Linked DNA regions of Noviherbaspirillum saxi. The protein of the gene in region 1 interacts with the protein of each later gene in a pairwise test. Links are inferred from orthologs where the notes say so. Each region holds a gene or a part of one and is shown on either strand. Other genes may lie near its edges.

Region 1 (9,012 bases):
CGGTTCGCGCGAAGCGATCGAACTGCGCGACGGCGACAAGAGCCGTTACCTCGGCAAAGGCGTACTCAAGGCCTGCGAGAACATCAATACCGAAATCTCCGAAGCCATCATGGGCCTCGATGCCAACGAACAGGCATTCCTCGACCGCACTCTGATCGATCTCGACGGAACTGAAAACAAGGCCCGCCTCGGTGCCAACGCTACGCTGGCCGTTTCCATGGCTGTCGCAAAAGCCGCTGCCGAAGAATCCGGCCTGCCGCTGTATCGCTATTTTGGCGGTTCGGCCGCCATGCAGATGCCGGTGCCGATGATGAATGTCATCAACGGCGGCGCGCATGCGGATAACAATCTCGACCTGCAAGAATTCATGATCATCCCGGTTGGCGCACCGAGCTTCCGCGAAGCGATTCGCTATGGCGCCGAAGTGTTCCACACGCTGAAGAAGATCCTGCACGACAAGAAGTTGACGACCGCGGTCGGCGACGAGGGCGGTTTTGCTCCCTCGGTCGACAACCACGAAGCAGCGATCAAGTTGATTCTGCAAGCGATCGAACAAGCCGGCTATGAGCCGGGCACCCAGATTGCACTGGGCCTGGATTGCGCGGCGTCGGAATTTTACAAGGATGGCAAGTACCAGCTGCATGGCGAAGGCCTGTCGCTGTCGTCGGCCGACTTTACCAATCTGCTCGCGACTTGGTGCGATAAGTATCCGATCATCTCGATCGAAGATGGCATGGCGGAAAACGACTGGGAAGGCTGGGCGACGCTGACTGGCGCGCTGGGCAAGAAGGTTCAGCTGGTGGGCGACGACCTGTTCGTCACCAATACCAAGATCCTGCGCGAAGGCATCCAGAAAAATATCGCCAATTCGATCCTGATCAAGATCAATCAGATCGGTACATTGACCGAGACGTTTGCTGCGATTGAAATGGCTAAGCGCGCCGGCTACACCGCCGTGATTTCGCATCGCTCCGGCGAAACCGAAGACGCCACGATTGCCGATATCGCAGTGGGCACCAATGCGCTGCAGATCAAGACCGGTTCGATGTCCCGTTCCGACCGCATGGCAAAATACAACCAGTTGCTGCGTATCGAAGAAGACCTCGGCGATATCGCCAGCTATCCGGGACGTAGCGCTTTCTACAACCTGCGCTGATCTTCGCTTTTGGTATAAGTGGAAAACGAAGTCTGACGCGCGAGTGTAGCGTGGAAGCAAAAAATGGGAGCCGCGGCTCCCATTTTTTATAACGACCCCACTACAATGTCGGCATGCGTTTAATCACCGTCAGTCTTGCGGCATTACTTATCCTGATCCAGATCCCTTTGTGGATGGGTAAGGGAGGGTGGTTGCGTGTATGGGATCTGGACAAGCAGGTTTCCGCGGCTCAGAAGAAGAACGAAGAACTCAAGGCCCGTAACGCGAAGCTTAATTCCGAAGTCAAGGATCTGCGGGATGGCACCGGCGCCGTTGAAGAACGCGCCCGTTATGAGCTGGGCATGATCAAGGATGGCGAGATTTTTATCCAGATTCTGCAGCCGAATGGTGCTCAGCCTGCCCCGGCTAGAGCAGTTTCACCCTGACTTGCCAGGCGAGGCCGAGGCGATTTGGCTGTGGAACAAGGCGCGGCGACGCGACATGGCTAGCCATGGCAAGGAGGCGTAACGCCGTGCCGCAGGCAAATCGTCCGGCATCGACGGCACAGTCAGGGTGAAATTGCTCTAGCGTCGCCCCGGCCCCTCAAGCTGACTGAAATCAACTACTGCGTACGCTCACTAAGACCTCAGCCCGTCATTAATGTTTTACATTGCCTGCCGGTTGAATTGCATCGCTGGTATGTTCCGTGGCGAACAACTGCGCACAATCCACCTTATCGAAGTCATAATGCTGGCCGCAAAAATCGCAGTCGATTGCCAGTTTGCCCAAGTCCTCCAGAGCGGAATCGACCTCCGGCTTGCCCAGCATCTTGAGCATGTTGCCGACTTTCTCCCGATTGCAGCTGCAATAGAATGAGGGATGGCGCGGCTCGAATACGCGTATCGTCTCTTCCCAGAACAGTCGATGCATCAAGGTGTTGATATCGGTCGCCAGCATTTCATCCCTGCGTAGCGTCGATGCAAGCATCACGGTGTGATGCCAGGCTTCCGCATCCTCGCTGCCCGGTGCGCCGATTCCGCCTTCCTTCGGCAGTTTCTGTAGCAGCAGGCCACGCGAGACCGTCGCGTCCGCTGCCAGCCAAAGCTTGGTATCAAGCTGTTCGGAGCGCAGCATGTAGTTTTCGATCACGACCGCGACCGTATCGCCGTCCAGCGGTACGATGCCCTGGTAAGGCTGCTGGCCAGGCAGTTTTTCCTTCGGGTCCAGCGTGATGACGAAACGACCGTGGCCGTGAAGATTCACCAGTTCCGTCAGCGTAGCGTCATCGGCGATCACGACGTCGTCAGCCAGTTTTGCCGTCGCACGCAACTGCAGGTCCGAATCGCATTCCACGACCAGCAGACGTACCGGCCCATCACCATGCATCTGCATGATCAACATGCCGTTGAACTTGAGATTGGCCGACAGCAAAGCTGCCGCCGCTATCATCTCGCCCAGCAAGGTGCGGACAGCGGTGGGATAAGCTTTCCGCGCCTGCACTTGTTTCCAGGTTTCCGAGATTTCGACAAATTCACCGCGTACGGCGGCATTCTCGAAAATAAATCGTTGCAGCGTATCCATTGTTTCCATCATTACCCGATTCGTTTTAACTCTTGCTTGAACAGTTGGCCGCGCTTGACGTAATTGCCCGTGTTGCGATGCATGCGCGCTATGTCTTCCTCGTTCAGCGTGCGAACCGCCTTGGCCGGCGAACCGATGATCAGGGAGTTGTCGGGAAACTCCTTGCCTTCGGTGACAAGGGCGCCAGCACCGACCAGGCAGTTCTTGCCGATTTTTGCACCGTTGAGGATGACGGCCTGGATGCCGACCAGCGAGCCTTCGCCTATCGTGCAACCATGCAGCATGGCTTGATGGCCCACCGTGACGTTTTTGCCGACAGTCAACAGATAGCCGGGATCCGTGTGCAAGATGCAGCCTTCCTGGACATTGCTGTTTTCGCCGATGGTGATTAATTCGTTGTCGCCCCGTATCGTGACGTCGAACCAGATGCTTGCGTTGGCTTCGACCTTCGCCTTGCCGATGATGTTCGCCGTATCGGCAATATATGCGGATGGGTCAATATCGGGGACATGCTCGCCCAATTGGTAGATGGCCATGTATTTCCGTAGAATGAGGGGTTTGCTTCAAAAACCGACATTTTACCGCCGCTCGCATGAACGCATCATCGTCCGACCACATCGTTGCCGCCAGGGATCTTCGAGAAGCGGCGCTCTACTGGCTCGAAGCCGGAGACCCCGCAACAAAAGTGGAGGGCGTCAATGCCTTGGCAAGAAATTGGGCCGCCGGACAATTGCATCTCGATGTCCGTACTGTCCTGCTGCCACGCCATGCAATACCAGGACGTCCGTCGCGTCCTGAGCTTGTGCCGCCCCGTGCGGTGAAGCACCGTTCAATGCGTACCGTGGAGGGAAGGGCCGCATTGGTGCATGCATTGGCGCATATCGAATTCAATGCCATCAATCTGGCGCTTGATGCAATGTGGCGTTTTGCAGGCATGCCTGAAGCCTATTACACAGACTGGTTGAAAGTGGCTGACGAGGAAGCCCTGCATTTTTCACTGCTCAACGCGCACCTGCGTACACTCGGCTACGCCTACGGAGATTTTCCCGCTCACAATAGTTTGTGGGACATGGCGGAAAAAACTTCTGGCGATGTGCTCGCGCGTATCGCGCTGGTACCACGCACATTGGAAGCCCGCGGCCTTGACGCCTCACCTGGGGTGCGCGCAAAGCTGGCACAAGCCGGCGATCTGCCCGCGGCACAGATACTTGACATCATCCTGCGCGACGAGATCGGTCATGTGGCGGTCGGCAACCGTTGGTACGCATGGCTTTGCATGGAGCGCGGCCTGGATCCGGTTCGGGCATATGCAGAGCTTGCATTGCAATACAAGGCGCCGATATTGCGCGGACCATTCAATCTTGAAGCGCGAAAGGCGGCCGGTTTCAGCGACGCCGAACTTGCGGCTTTGCAACTCTGACCTGTACTCGTTTTTTTTCGTTTGACTGAGGAATCACAAGTTTATTGCAGTGTTGCAAACGCTCAATGAAACTTGCGCCACTTATGTGGGTCTTTGCATCTGAAAGGTCGTTATCCGGTATGTCGGCACAGTGCTCTTGGCATTCGCAAGGCATGTATCAGACCCGCAGCCGTTTCGACCGGATGTCATGTTCAGCAAACGCATAGGGGGTAAGCCATGTCGAATCTCTCCAAATCAACACTTTCATTCATAACGGCCGCGTCGTTCATCGTCTTGTTGGGCGCATGCGAAAAACAGGATGTTGCATCGGGCGAAAAAGGCCCTGCCGAGCGAGCAGGTGCACAGCTTGATCAGGCTGCCAAGCGCGCCGGCGAGGAACTCAACAAGGTTGCTGAAAAGGCCGGCCAAGGTATGCAGCAAGCCGGCGAAAAGCTGGAAAACAAGGCGCAGGACGCACAGAAAAAAGAATAAGGCGCTCGCTGCGCCCAGCAATCCACAAGTCAATCTTCGCAGCGTAACGAAGCCTGCGAGTCATTCCGCTTCCCTCATTGAGGAGGCGTCCTTACGCCATAAATCGCCAGGCGAGCCAACGCCGGCTCGTCGAAGCGATGGCAAGTAATAAACACTTTACGCCGAGTAAGGCGTACTACAGGAATAGGCAAACATGCACAGGAAGACCATTACCCTTGCCCTGCAGGGCGGGGGCTCCCATGGGGCATTCACTTGGGGAGTCCTGGACCGGCTGTTGCAGGATGAACGAATCGAGATAGAGGGCATTAGCGGCGCCAGCGCTGGCGCAATGAATGCCGTTGTCATGGCTTACGGGTTGGCGGCCGGCGGCCGCGAAGGCGGTCGCCAGGCACTGCGTGATTTTTGGGAAAGCGTGAGTATGCGGGCACCGTTCAGCGTGGTACCCGACATGCTGAAAAATCGTTCGGGCCTTGCGATGAACTCCGCGCCGCCCGCAGGCATCAGGCCCTTGCTGTCGCTGACCCGGTATTTTTCTCCGTACCAGTTGAATCCTTTCGACATCAATCCATTGCGCGACATATTGGCGCAGCAGGTGGATTTCGAATTGTTGCGCGCGAAAGGGAAGATTCGTCTCTTCATCGCCACCACGCAAGTCAGTACTGGGACTCTCAAACTCTTTCGCAACAAGCAGATCAATATTGACGTGCTGCTCGCATCGGCTTGTCTGCCGTTGCTGCACCGGGCGGTGGAAATCAATGGCGAAGCTTATTGGGATGGCGGACTGACGTCGAACCCGCCTTTGTTTCCGCTAGTGCAAAAGTGCTCTGCGCGCGACATGATGGTGGTGTTGCTGCATCCCGAGCCGCGCCTGAAGGTGCCGAAGACGGCGGATGAAATCTGGCATCGCCTGACCGAGATGGGATTCAGCTCCACTTTCTTTACCGAGTTGCAGGGGCTGATGCTGGCCCAGCGCGAGGCAAGGCACGGCTGGATCGCGTTCGGAAAGCTGGAACGACGGTTGCGGCAGTTGAATATGCACGTGGTCGAATCGCAAGCGTTGATGAGCCAGCTTAGCCAGCACAGCAAGATGAATGCACAGCCGGCCTTTATTCAGGGCTTGTACGAGGAAGGCCGCAAATGTGCCGGTATCTGGCTCCAGGATAATTTCCGGGAGCTTGGCGTGCGCTCATCGTTCCGGCTGGCCAGCCTGTTCGGTTAATCGGCGCACCGTCTTACTACGGTTTGGCTGCGCGCTCCTGTTCTAGAAGTCGGAGCACACGCCTCTGGACCTTTCCGGTCGTGGTCATCGGTAGCGCGTCGATAAACTCGATTTCTTTTGGATACTCGTAAGGCGCAAGCTTGCCGCGCACATGAGCCTGCAGTTCCGCAATCAATCGCTGATCGCCCTCTGCGCCGCGCACGACATCGGGTGTCAGCACCACGAATGCCTTGACGATGTTGCCGCGCTCCGCGTCGGGTTTTGGCACCACCGCCACATTGGCGACCGCCGCATGCTTGACCAGGCAGTTCTCGATTTCCGACGGCCCGATCCGATAGCCGGCTGCCTTGAACATGTCGTCGGCGCGCCCCTGATACCAAAGATAGCCGTCTTCGTCGACCAAGGCGAGATCGCCGGTGCGGCACCAATCGCCGGTATATTTGTTGCGGGTCGCCTCCGGATTTTTCCAGTAGCCGATGAAGAAAATCGGGTCAGGGTATCCATGGATATCGGTCTTGTTCAAGGCGACTTCACCGGTCTCTCCCGGCTTGACCAGATTGCCTTCGTCATCGATCACGGCCACTCTGTGTCCCGGATACGGTCGCCCCATGCTGCCGGGCTTGGCCGGCCATTGATGGATGCTGTTGCCGACGATGTAGTTCATTTCGGTCTGGCCGAACATCTCGTTCGGCGGCACGCCAAGCGCTGTCTCGCACCAGTTGAAGACTGCATCGCCCACCGCTTCGCCGGCGCTCATGATGGCGCGCAGCTTGAGCGTATACCGATCGCGCGGTGCGGGGACGGCCTTCATCATCATCTTGAGCGCGGTCGGAAACAGGAAGGTGTTCGTTATTCCGTACTTTTCGAGCAGATGGAACGCCGTCTCGGCAGAGAAGCGGCCGCGGTAGCCAAGAATGGGCATGCCGAAATACAACGACGGCAGCAAGGCATCCATCAGGCCGCCGGTCCAGGCCCAGTCTGCCGGAGACCAGAATACGTCCCCCTCTTGCGGAAACCAGTTCTGTGAAGCGACGAAGCCGGTCAGATTGCCGATGATGGCCGAATGCGGAATCAGCGCGCCTTTCGGCGCACCGGTGGTGCCACTGGTGTAAATCAGAACGGCAGGGTCGGTGGCAAGTGTAGTCACCGGATCGAAACTGTCGGCCGCGGCGGCGAGTTCCCGGTGCCAGTCGAGCATGTCGCCGGTTGCGCATTCCACTGCGATCACATGGCGCAGCGATGGGCAGTTTGCGCGCGTGTCCAGCAAATTCTGCAGTCCCGCCTGATCGACGACTGCGACGGTAGCTTCACTGTTTTGCAGACGATATTCGAGAGCGTCGGGGCCAAAGAGGATGGACAGCGGCATGGCCACCGCGCCAAGCCGGTAGCAGGCAATGTGCGCTACCGCGGTTTCCGGGCGCTGAGGCAGCACGATGGCGACGCGGTCGCCCTTGGATACCCCCAGCCCCTGCAGCACCGCTGCAAGCCGATTCGCCTGATGGTGCAGTTCGGAATAGGTGAAGGTGGCGGTCTTTCCTTCGTCGTCTTCGTAGTGGATCGCGATTCTCGACGGCGTGTCCGCCCAGCGTGCGCAACATACATCCGCGATGTTCAGTTGCTCGGGAACATGCCATTGGAAGTTTGTGTAAAGCTCCTGATAGCGATCAGGCTGCGACTGATGGGATGCAAAAGACATGTCCTCTCCGGTATAATTATAGAACGGTCGTTCGTTTATTCTGCAAATCTGGCATGTTTGCAGCCTTTCCATTATGCCGATTTATCTGCAATCTACCATCAACCACCCCGCATGCGCCTGCCGATGAAATCTTCCCGTTCCGAATACATTCCCGTTCGCGGCCTGCAATATCACGTGCGTCACTGGGGTGAAGAAGGCAATCCGAAAATATTCATGATGCATGGCTGGATGGATGTCTCCGCATCGTTCCAATTCGTAGTCGATTGCCTCAAGAAAGACTGGCATGTCATCGCGCCCGACTGGCGCGGGTTTGGACTGACGGCAGTGCCGGGAGCGGATTGCTATTGGTTCCCCGATTACATGGGCGACCTGGATGCGATCCTTGCCCATTACTCGCCCGAGGAAGCGGTCAACCTGCTCGGACACAGCATGGGAGGCAACGTGTGCACGCTTTATGCCGGCGTTCGTCCCGCACGCATCCGCAAGCTGATCAATCTCGAAGGCTTCGGCATGCCGACAACCAAGCCTGACCAAGCCCCGGGGCGCTATGCAAAATGGCTCGATGAATTGCGCGAAGTGCCGACCATGCGTGCATATGCAAGCCAGGCCGAGGTCGCGGCCCGTCTGCAAAAAACCAATCCACGCCTTACCGATGAACGTGCGGCTTTTCTTTCGGCGCATTGGTCTGCACACAACAAGCAGGGTGAATGGGAAATTCTCGGCGATCCTGCGCACAAGCTGATCAGTCCGATTCTATATCGCGTCGAAGAGGCGCTGGCTTGCTGGAAGTCGATCACGGCGTCGGTCTTGTGGGTGGAAGCCACCGACACCGAAGCCTGGCGCTGGATGGGCCCGAAAGAAAGCGCGCGCTTGGAAATCGACAGGCGCATAGGATTTTTTGCAAATGTCAGAACGGCAATGATCGAAAACGCCGGTCATATGCTGCACCACGACCAGCCGGAAGAGCTGGCAGGATTGATCGAAGATTTCCTGTAGCCGGACAAGCCAGGCCGTGGCCGGCGCGCCGTTTCGGACCGCGACTTCGGCGTACAATAAGGCTCATGTCCCTACTCAAGAAATTTCCATGTTGAACGTCGACCTGCATTGCCATTCCAACGTTTCCGATGGTGCGCTGCCGCCAGGCGAGGTAGCCGCGCGCGCCAAGGCAAACGGTGTGGACGTGTGGGCATTGACCGATCACGACGAAGTCGACGGTATTCCGGAAGCCCGCGAAGCTGCGCATGCGCTGGGCATGCGTTATGTAACGGGCGTGGAAATTTCCGTTACCTGGGCGTCCCAGACCATCCATATCGTCGGACTGCAATTCGACGAAAACAACGAAGACCTGAAACAGGGATTGATCCAGACCCGTTCCGGCCGCGAAAAGCGTGCGCACGCGATGGCCGCGCAGCTCGCCGAGGTCGGCATTCCGAATGCCTTCGAGGGGGCGCTCAAGTATGTCGGCAACCCGGACCTGATCTCGCGCACGC
Region 2 (9,064 bases), 740 kb from region 1 along the record:
CGTGCTGTTCGGCGGTCGTTCCGCCGAGCGCGAAGTCTCGCTGATGTCCGGCAGCGGCGTGCTGAAGGCACTGCAAAGCAAGGGTGTCGATGCCCACGGTTTCGATCCGGCCGAGCGCAGCATCGCTGAACTGGCTGCGGAAAAGTTTGATCGCGTATTCATCGCCTTGCATGGCCGCTATGGCGAAGACGGCACATTGCAGGGCGTGCTCGAACAGCTCGGCATCCCCTATACCGGCTCGGGCGTGATGGCTTCATCGATCGGCATGGACAAGATCATGACCAAGCGTATCTGGCTGAGTCATGGTTTGCCGACGCCGCGCTTTAGCGTGCTCGACTCGAAGGATGCGACGCTGGAAGAGTTGCGCAAGGTGCCGGACGACCTCGGATTGCCGCTGATGCTCAAGGCACCACATGAAGGCTCGACCATCGGCATCAGCAAGGTGGTTGGCTACTCCGACATGCAAAGCGGTTTCGAACTGTGCGCGAAGTATGACGAAGTCGTGCTGGCGGAAGAATTCATTTCCGGACGCGAGCTGACCGTGCCGGTGCTCGGTACCGGGCGCCATGCACGCGCGTTGCCGATCGTAGAGATCTGTGCACCGCAGGGCAACTACGATTACGAACACAAGTATTTCAGCGACGACACGCAGTATTTGTGCCCGGCACCGCTCGACGCCGCGTTGACCAAGCGCATCCAGTCGATCGCCGTGCGTGCTTTCAATGCGGTCGGCAGCTCCGGCTGGGCGCGCGTCGATTTCATGCTGCGTGCGGCCGACAACGAACCCTTCCTGCTGGAGATCAATACTTCTCCCGGCATGACCGGACATTCGCTGGTGCCGATGGCAGCCAAGGCGGCGGGAGTCAGCTATGAAGACTTGTGCGTGGAAATCTTGCGTTCGGCCGATTTGGACCTGAAGCCGTCGCAAGACTGGAAACCCGCTTAAGACAATCAAGGAAAGAGCCGGATCACCATGTGGCATGACGTCAGAACGCTCAACGCAACCACCAGCGCCTTGCTAGGCCTGCTGGTGTTGAGCTTGCTTGCGTCCGGCCTGTGGTGGGTGGCCAACCGGCCGATGTTTACGCTGAGAAGTATTCAGGTCGAGTCTGTCGACGGAACGCAGTTGAGGCACGTTAATCCTTCGACGATACGCACGACTGCGGTACCGCGCATCAAGGGCAATTTCTTCACCGCCAATCTCGATGCGGTCAGGCAGGCGTTTGAAGCGGTGCCTTGGGTGCGCAAGGCCAGTGTGCGGCGCGAGTGGCCGAACAAGTTGATCGTGCAGGTGGAAGAGCATATGCCGCTGGGCACCTGGGGTGATGACGGCAGGCTGGTGTCGATCAAGGGCGATATCTTCACGGCCAATCTGGATGAGGCGGAAGAAGATGGAGAGTTGCCCGAGTTCGCCGGACCGGAAGGTAGCGAGAAGGAAGTGGTTATGCGCTACCGAGAATTGCAGGACTGGTTCAAGCCTATCCAGCTGGAGCCCGATGCGCTGCAACTGTCCAGCCGCTACGCATGGACCGTCAGGCTCAACAACGGTTTGACAGTGGAACTGGGCCGCGAGCAGAGCAAGACGACCGTGAAAGACCGCGTGGACCGGCTGATCGGAATTTATCCGCAGCTTGCCGCCCGTCTGCAGGACAAGATGGAAAGTGTGGACATGCGTTACCCGAACGGCCTGGCTCTGCGGGCACCGGGAGTGAAGTTCGGAACGGATAGCAAAAAAGCGAAACAAGCGAAGCGATAAATATGACAAAAGACGCAAAAAACCTGATCGTCGGCCTCGACATCGGCACCTCGAAAGTCGTGGCCGTGGTCGCCGAAGTCATGCCAAACGGGAGGCATGAAGTCATCGGACTCGGGCAGCACGAATCCAAGGGCTTGAAGAAGGGGGTAGTGGTCAACATCGAAGCGACGGTCGAGTCTATCCAGCGCGCACTGGAAGAAGCCGAGCTGATGGCCGACTGCAAGATCAGGAACGTCTATACCGGTATCGCCGGCAGCCATATCCGCAGCTTCAATTCGAGCGGGATGGTGGCCATCAAGGACAAGGAAGTCACCGCCACCGACGTGGCGCGCGTGATCGAAACCGCGAAGGCGGTCAACATCCCGACCGATCAGCAGTTGCTGCATACGGTTCCGCAGGAATTCATCGTCGACAGCCAGGATGACGTGCGCGAGCCGATAGGCATGAGCGGCATCCGGCTGGAAGTGAAGGTACACATCGTGACCGGCGCGGTCTCGGCGGTGCAGAACGTCGTCAAGTGCGTGCGCCGCTGCGGTCTTGAAGTATCCGACCTGATCCTGCACCCGATGGCATCGGCCGACGCGGTGCTGACGCCGGATGAAAAGGAACTGGGCGTGGTGTTGATCGACATCGGCGGCGGCACCACCGATGTCGCGATCTTCACCGAAGGCGCGATCCGCCACACTGCGGTCATTCCGATCGCGGGCGACCAGATCACCAACGACATCGCGATGGCCTTGCGCACGCCGACGGCGGAAGCCGAGGAAATCAAGCTGCGCTACGGCGTCGCCAAGCAGGTGCTGGCGGATCCGGGCGAATCGCTGGAAGTGCCGGGACTGGGCGATCGCGGTTCGCGCAGCCTGTCGCGCCAGGCGCTGGCGGCGGTGATCGAGCCGCGCGTCGAAGAATTGTTTGCGCTCGTGCATCAGGTGGTGCGCGAGTCGGGCTATGAAGAAGTGCTGTCGTCAGGACTGGTACTGACGGGCGGCTCGGCAATGATGCCGGGCATGGTAGAGCTGGCGGAAGACATCTTCCTCAAGCCGGCGCGTTTGGGTGTACCCGAGTACAGCGGCCAGTTGGCGGATGTCGTACGCAGCCCCCGCTATTCCACCGTGCTCGGTTTGTTGCTGGAAGCAAAAAAGCAGTACTTGCGCGGCCATATCGTCACCCGCCAGGATGGTTCGGTGAAAGCGGTATGGCAACGCATGAAAGAGTGGTTCCTGGGTAATTTCTAAAATCAAAAATCGTCATTTGCAAAGAACGCAGTTTGCAGTTGCTAGTCGCCACACCGCGTGGTGACTAACGACTGAAAACTGCATCATCATCTAAGGGAGTCATCATGGAAATCGATATGATCGATAACGCAAACCTGGGCACGGTGATCAAGGTGGTCGGTGTTGGCGGCGCGGGCGGCAATGCAGTGCAACACATGATCAATAAGGGCGTGTCCGGCGTGGAATTCATCGCCGCAAATACCGACGCGCAAGCATTGGCGACTTCAAAGGCCAACAACGTCATCCAGATCGGCGAAACCGGCCTGGGCGCCGGCATGAAGCCGGAAGTGGGCCGCAAGCTGGCCGAAGAATCGCGCACGCGCATCGTTGATGCACTGCGCGGCGCGCACATGGTGTTCATCGCAGCCGGAATGGGCGGCGGCACCGGCACCGGCGCCGCACCGATCGTGGCCGAAGTGGCGAAGGAACTGGGCGCGCTGACTGTTGCAGTCGTGTCCAAGCCTTTCTCCTACGAAGGCGCGAAGTGCATGGAAATCGCCGACGAAGGCCTGGAAGCATTGTCCCAGCACGTCGATTCGCTGATCGTCATCCTCAACGAAAAGCTCGAAGAGATTTACGAAGACGACAGCATGATCGAATGGCTGCAGCATGCCGACGACGTGCTCAACAACGCGGTGGCTGGCATCGCCGAAATCATCAATGTGCCGGGTCACATCAACGTTGACTTCAATGACGTCAAGACCATCATGGGCGAGCAGGGCAAGGCAATGATGGGTACGGCAACCGCGTCCGGCGTCGACCGTGCACGTATTGCGGCCGAGCAGGCCGTCGCATCGCCGCTGCTCGACGGCATCGACCTGTCCGGTGCGCGCGGTGTGCTGGTCAATGTCACTGCCAGCCGTGGCTTGAAGGGTAAGGAAATCAAGGAAGTCATGGCGACGGTCCGTGCTTTCGCCGCGCCGGACGCGTCGATTGCGCAGGGCATCGCCTACGACGACTCCATGGGCGACGATATCCGCGTCACCGTGGTCGCCACCGGCCTGGGCCGCTCGCGCAAGAACGTGCAGCTGGTCCAGACACCGGTCCTGCGCACAGGCACGCACAACGAGCCGATCATGCAGAGCACCGGCATGATGAATCACGGTTCGGCCCAGCCTGGCGGTTCCTTCGAAGGCTTGAGCAAGCCGGCGGTATGGCGTCGCGAATCCGCGTCGGATACCGTGCGCGCGCTGGAAAAGAATGGCATGGAAACCTATGACATTCCGGCCTTCCTGCGCAAGCAGGCGGACTGAGTCGAAATAGCCGGCGTATACTTGCGCCGGTGCAGAAAAGGCAATAACAAGGCATACTGCGGTCTGTACGCCGCGCCCCTCGTGAAAACGGGCGGCGCGGCGTTTTTATTGGCGTTAGCGCCATGGCAATACCGCCACATCACATCAAATACGAGGACACATCATGACCATCAAGATCGGTGATCGCCTGCCGGAAGGCTCCCTTTCAGAATTTATCGAAGTCGAATCGGAAGGCTGCTCACTCGGCCCGAATACCTTCAACGTCAGCGAGCTGACCAAGGGCAAGAATATTGCCATTTTCGGATTGCCGGGCGCGTACACACCGACCTGTTCCGCCAAACATGTGCCGGGTTATATCCAGCATGCGGCTGATCTAAAAGCCAAGGGCGTGGATGAAATCTGGTGCGTTTCGGTGAACGATGCTTTCGTGATGGGTGCCTGGGGGCGTGATCAGAAGGCTACCGGTACCGTGCGCATGATGGCAGACGGGAATGCGGCGTTTTCGAAGGCGCTGGGCTTGGATGCGGACTTCAGCAAGTTTGGTATGGGGACGCGGTCGCAGCGGTATTCGATGCTGGTGGAAGATGGGGTGGTGAAGCAGCTGAATGTGGAGCATGCGGGGAAGTTTGAGGTTTCGAATGCTGAGACGTTGTTGGGGCAGTTGGGGTAAGGTTTTCGCTCTTCGGTAATTCGGTTCTTTTCGTTCTTCGGACGGGCTAGCCGGGACTGGCCCCGGCGGGCCACTTACTTTCTTTGCTTCGCCAAAGAAAGTAAGCAAAGAAAGGCGACCGGCGCTCGCAGCCCTTCGGGTCCCCGCCGGTGTGCATACGCAAGCGGGAAGCGAAACAAACTCGCCTGCGGCTTAGACAGGTTTCGCTTCTTTATCCGCTTGCGTATGCACACCGGCGGCTGCTCACAGCGGGAAAGGCTGACACCCATCCCCACCCTGACCCTCCCCTTGAAGGGGAGGGAATCATGCGTTCTTTACATTTCAACCGTAGTCAGAAATACCCGTATTTCCACCTGTTGAATTTATAAAGTAAAGGACAGCACAGTTCCCTCCCCTTCAAGGGGAGGGTCAGGGTGGGGATGGGGTGCAGGCAGTTCCCTTGTAGCGACGCCAAAAGAGTGCCGTTCAAAACGGATAAGAAGCGCAGTTGTCTGGGCCCGCGGAGGGGAGCCGCAGGCGAGTTCTGCGCTTCCCGTTTTGAACGGCAGTCTTTTGGGCACCCGCGCAGCGGGCGGCGATGCAGGGTTCGGCCTCGGCGGCCCCCCTATTTTTGCCTACTTTTTTGGCGAAGCAAAAAAGTGAGTGGCCCGCCGGGGCCAGTCCCGGCAAGCTCGTCCGAAGAAACAACGGAATAGAATCACCGAAGAAAAAGCAATCCATCAATCAAGGCGCCACCACCACCTTCACATGCGCCTCCTTCAACACCTTCGCCAACCCCTCCGGCGGCTTAACATCCGTAAACAACATATCAATCTGCGACAGATGCGCCATCCTCACCAGCGCCTGCCGCCCGAACTTATCCCGATCCGCCACCAGCCACACCTCCCGTGACTGCTCGATAATCGCCTGTGCCACCTTCACCTCACGCGGATCGAAATCGCGTAGCGTGCCATCGGATTCGATACTCGAAATCCCGATAATCCCGATATCCACCTTGAATTGCCGGATGAAATCGATCGTCGCCTCACCCACGATGCCGCGATCACGTCCTCGCACCACGCCGCCGGCGATGATGACCTCGCATTGCGGGTTATCGGCAAGAATGGCCGCGACGTTCAGATTATTCGTTACCACATGCAAGCCATGGTGATGAACCAGCGCCCGCGCCACTTCCTCCGTTGTCGTGCCGATATTGATCAGCAGCGAACATCCGGCTGGCACCTGTTTCGCCACCGCGCCGGCAATGCGTTGCTTGGCATCGATATTCATCACTTGCCGCTGGCTGTAGTCGATGTTTTCCACCGATGAGGGCAGGCCCACGCCGCCGTGATAGCGGGCCAGCAGCTTGGCTTCCTCCATCTGCTTGACGTCGCGCCTGACCGTCTGCGGCGTCACATCCAGCTGCTGCGCCAAGTCTTCGACCGACATCGTGACGCGCTGCCGGACCACTTCAAGCAAACGTCTTTGACGTGGATTAAGAGTCATTCCTTATCTCCGATAAACAATTACAGGACACTTAAACTGATTGTAAACGAACATAAACGAAAAAATAAAGTCAAAATATGTGTTGATTTCGATTCGATTGTTGTCGTATCTTTACGCTCTGTCATGTTACCGAGAATACACTTCTAAGGCGATTACCGCATGGAAATCAGTCAGCACACTCTGGATTGCGACCTGCTGATCGTGGGCGGCGGCATCAACGGCGCGGGCATCGCGCGCGATGCGGCCGGACGCGGTCTGTCGGTGGTCCTGTGTGAAAAAGATGATCTGGCCGCGCATACGTCATCGGCCTCGACCAAACTGATCCACGGCGGCTTGCGGTATCTCGAGTATTACGAATTCAATCTTGTGCGCAAGGCACTGATCGAACGCGAGGTGCTGCTGCGTTCGGCGCCGCATATCATGTGGCCGTTGCGCTTCGTAATGCCGCACGACAAGGGGCAGCGTGCGGGGTGGATGATCAGAACCGGGCTGTTCTTATATGACAGCCTGGCCAAGCGCGAGATTTTGCCCGGCTCCCAAGGCATAGACTTGCGCCGCCACGCCGCAGGCTCACCGCTCAAGCCGGAGTTCACCAAGGGATTCGTCTACTCCGACGGCTGGGTCGACGATGCGCGCCTGGTCGTATTGAATGCGGTCGATGCGGCGGAACGCGGCGCCAAGATTTTTACGCGCACGCTTTGCACTTCGGCGCAGCGTCAAGGAGATCACTGGCTTGCCCAATTGCGCACCGCTTCCGGCTCCGTGGTTGCGGTCAAGGCAAAAAGCCTGGTCAATGCTGCCGGCCCATGGACCGCGCACTTTCTGCAAACCGCGGCGCAACGCCCGTCGGCAAAGTCGCTGCGGCTGATCAAGGGCAGTCATATCGTGGTCAAGCGCCTGTTCGACCATCCCTATGCCTACATCTTTCAGCATCCGGATGGCCGCATCGTCTTCGCGATTCCGTATGAACAGGATTTTACGTTGGTCGGCACCACCGATATCGATTACCAGGGCGACATGAACAAGGTGGCGATCGACGAGAAGGAAATCGCTTATCTGTGCGAATTGACCAATCGCTATTTCCGCAGATCCATTACGCCCGGCGACGTGGTCTGGACGTATTCCGGCGTGCGTCCCTTGGTCGAGGACGAGGCGGCAAGCGCTTCCGCAGTCACGCGCGACTATCGCTTTGAAATGGATGCGGACGGTCCGCCGCTGCTATCGGTGTTCGGCGGCAAGATCACGACCTTTCGCAAACTCGCCGAAGAAGCCGTCGACATGCTGGCGCCAAAGTTGCCGACGCGCAGCAGCGGCGCATGGACCGCAAAGGCATGCATGCCCGGCGGCGATCTGTTCGGCAGCCAGCCGACCAACCAGTCGGTGCTGCAATTCGATCGCTTCGTGCAGGAGCTCCAGAAGCAGTATGCATGGCTGCCGGCGGCGCTGGTTGCCCGCTATGCCCGCGCCTACGGTTCGCGTACCCGCATGCTGCTGGCCGGACGCACCCGAGTCGGCGATATGGGAGAAGAAATCGCGCCGGGCTTGTATGTGGCCGAAGTGAATTACCTGATGGAGCATGAATGGGCGGTAAGCGCGGCCGACATTCTGTGGCGACGCTCCAAGCTCGGCCTGCATCTTCCGGCCGGAAGCGAAGCAAAACTGGATGCATGGATGCGCACGAGCAGGGCCGTCGCATAGCGGATTGTGCCCCAACGATAAGAACGGCGATAACAACCGCACAGGGATTTTTAGGAGGAAGACAGCGTGCTTCTCGTATTGGAAAACGTCAGCAAGAAACATGGCGCGGAAGATCATATCTATCCGACCTCGCTCTCGCTGATACCGGGGACGATCAACGTGCTGCTCGGGACCACCCGGGCCGGCAAGACTTCATTGATGCGGCTGATGGCCGGGCTCGACCGCCCGACCGGTGGCCGCGTGCTGGCCGATGGCAAGGATGTGACCGGCGTGTCGGTGCGTCAGCGCGACCTGGCAATGGTGTACCAGCAATTCATCAACTATCCCTCATTTACGGTATTCGACAACATTGCTTCGCCGCTGCGCATACAGCGCGTGCCTGAAGCGGAAATCAGGAAGCGCGTGGCCGACATGGCCGAGCGCCTGCATATCGCGCCCTATTTGCAGCGTTCACCGGCCGAACTGTCCGGCGGACAGCAACAACGCACCGCGCTCGCCCGAGCGCTGATCAAGAATGCAGGACTGCTGTTGCTCGACGAGCCGCTGGTCAACCTCGATTACAAATTGCGCGAAGAATTGCGACGCGAACTGACCGAATTGTTTTCCGAAGGGCATACCACCGTTGTATACGCAACGACCGAACCGCTCGAAGCCTTGCAGCTGGGCGGGCATGTCGCGGTCATGCATGAAGGACGCGTGCTGCAGGAGGGGAATACGGTCGAGGTCTTCAATGCGCCGAACTCGATCCAGGCGGCACGCACGTTCAGCGACCCGCCGATCAACTTGATGGAAGCCACCGTCGATGCAGGCGGCGTTGCACGCCTGAGCGGCGATCTGTCGATCCAGCTCAATCCCGGACAAGTACAGCGCGCGGCCGGGCACAAGCAAGTCGTACTGGGACTGCGCGCGCATAGCTTGCACCTCGCCG

The links.
Region 2: the proteins of ftsB (region 1) and D3871_RS03670 interact in binary tests that used the Escherichia coli proteins (3 or more experiments, as listed by UniProt). The link is inferred for Noviherbaspirillum saxi from one-to-one orthologs.

Annotation. Positions count from the first base shown.
Region 1 is NZ_QYUO01000001.1:1,487,194-1,496,205, forward strand. Bases 248-2,925 are described here. They hold ftsB (cell division protein FtsB), read left to right. Parts: upstream 248-1,269; coding sequence 1,270-1,581; downstream 1,582-2,925. Other genes in these bases: eno (phosphopyruvate hydratase), read left to right, coding at 248-1,156; hslO (Hsp33 family molecular chaperone HslO), read right to left, coding at 1,793-2,725; D3871_RS07000 (gamma carbonic anhydrase family protein), read right to left, coding at 2,728-2,925. Also shown: more of eno, read left to right, coding at 1-247; more of D3871_RS07000, read right to left, coding at 2,926-3,252; D3871_RS07005 (ferritin-like domain-containing protein), read left to right, coding at 3,309-4,136; D3871_RS07010 (hypothetical protein), read left to right, coding at 4,353-4,607; D3871_RS07015 (patatin-like phospholipase family protein), read left to right, coding at 4,801-5,826; D3871_RS07020 (acetate--CoA ligase), read right to left, coding at 5,843-7,522; D3871_RS07025 (alpha/beta fold hydrolase), read left to right, coding at 7,646-8,518; D3871_RS07030 (3',5'-nucleoside bisphosphate phosphatase), read left to right, coding at 8,607-9,012. UniProt on the Escherichia coli protein: Essential cell division protein. May link together the upstream cell division proteins, which are predominantly cytoplasmic, with the downstream cell division proteins, which are predominantly periplasmic.
Region 2 is NZ_QYUO01000001.1:749,447-758,510, forward strand. The notes cover bases 135-2,864. They hold D3871_RS03670 (cell division protein FtsQ/DivIB), read left to right. Parts: upstream 135-973; coding sequence 974-1,756; downstream 1,757-2,864. Other genes in these bases: D3871_RS03665 (D-alanine--D-alanine ligase), read left to right, coding at 135-946; ftsA (cell division protein FtsA), read left to right, coding at 1,759-2,864. Outside these bases: more of D3871_RS03665, read left to right, coding at 1-134; more of ftsA, read left to right, coding at 2,865-2,991; cell division protein FtsZ, read left to right, coding at 3,096-4,283; D3871_RS03685 (peroxiredoxin), read left to right, coding at 4,447-4,953; D3871_RS03690 (DeoR/GlpR family DNA-binding transcription regulator), read right to left, coding at 5,677-6,438; glpD (glycerol-3-phosphate dehydrogenase), read left to right, coding at 6,598-8,136; D3871_RS03700 (ABC transporter ATP-binding protein), read left to right, coding at 8,203-9,064. UniProt on the Escherichia coli protein: Essential cell division protein. May link together the upstream cell division proteins, which are predominantly cytoplasmic, with the downstream cell division proteins, which are predominantly periplasmic. May control correct divisome assembly.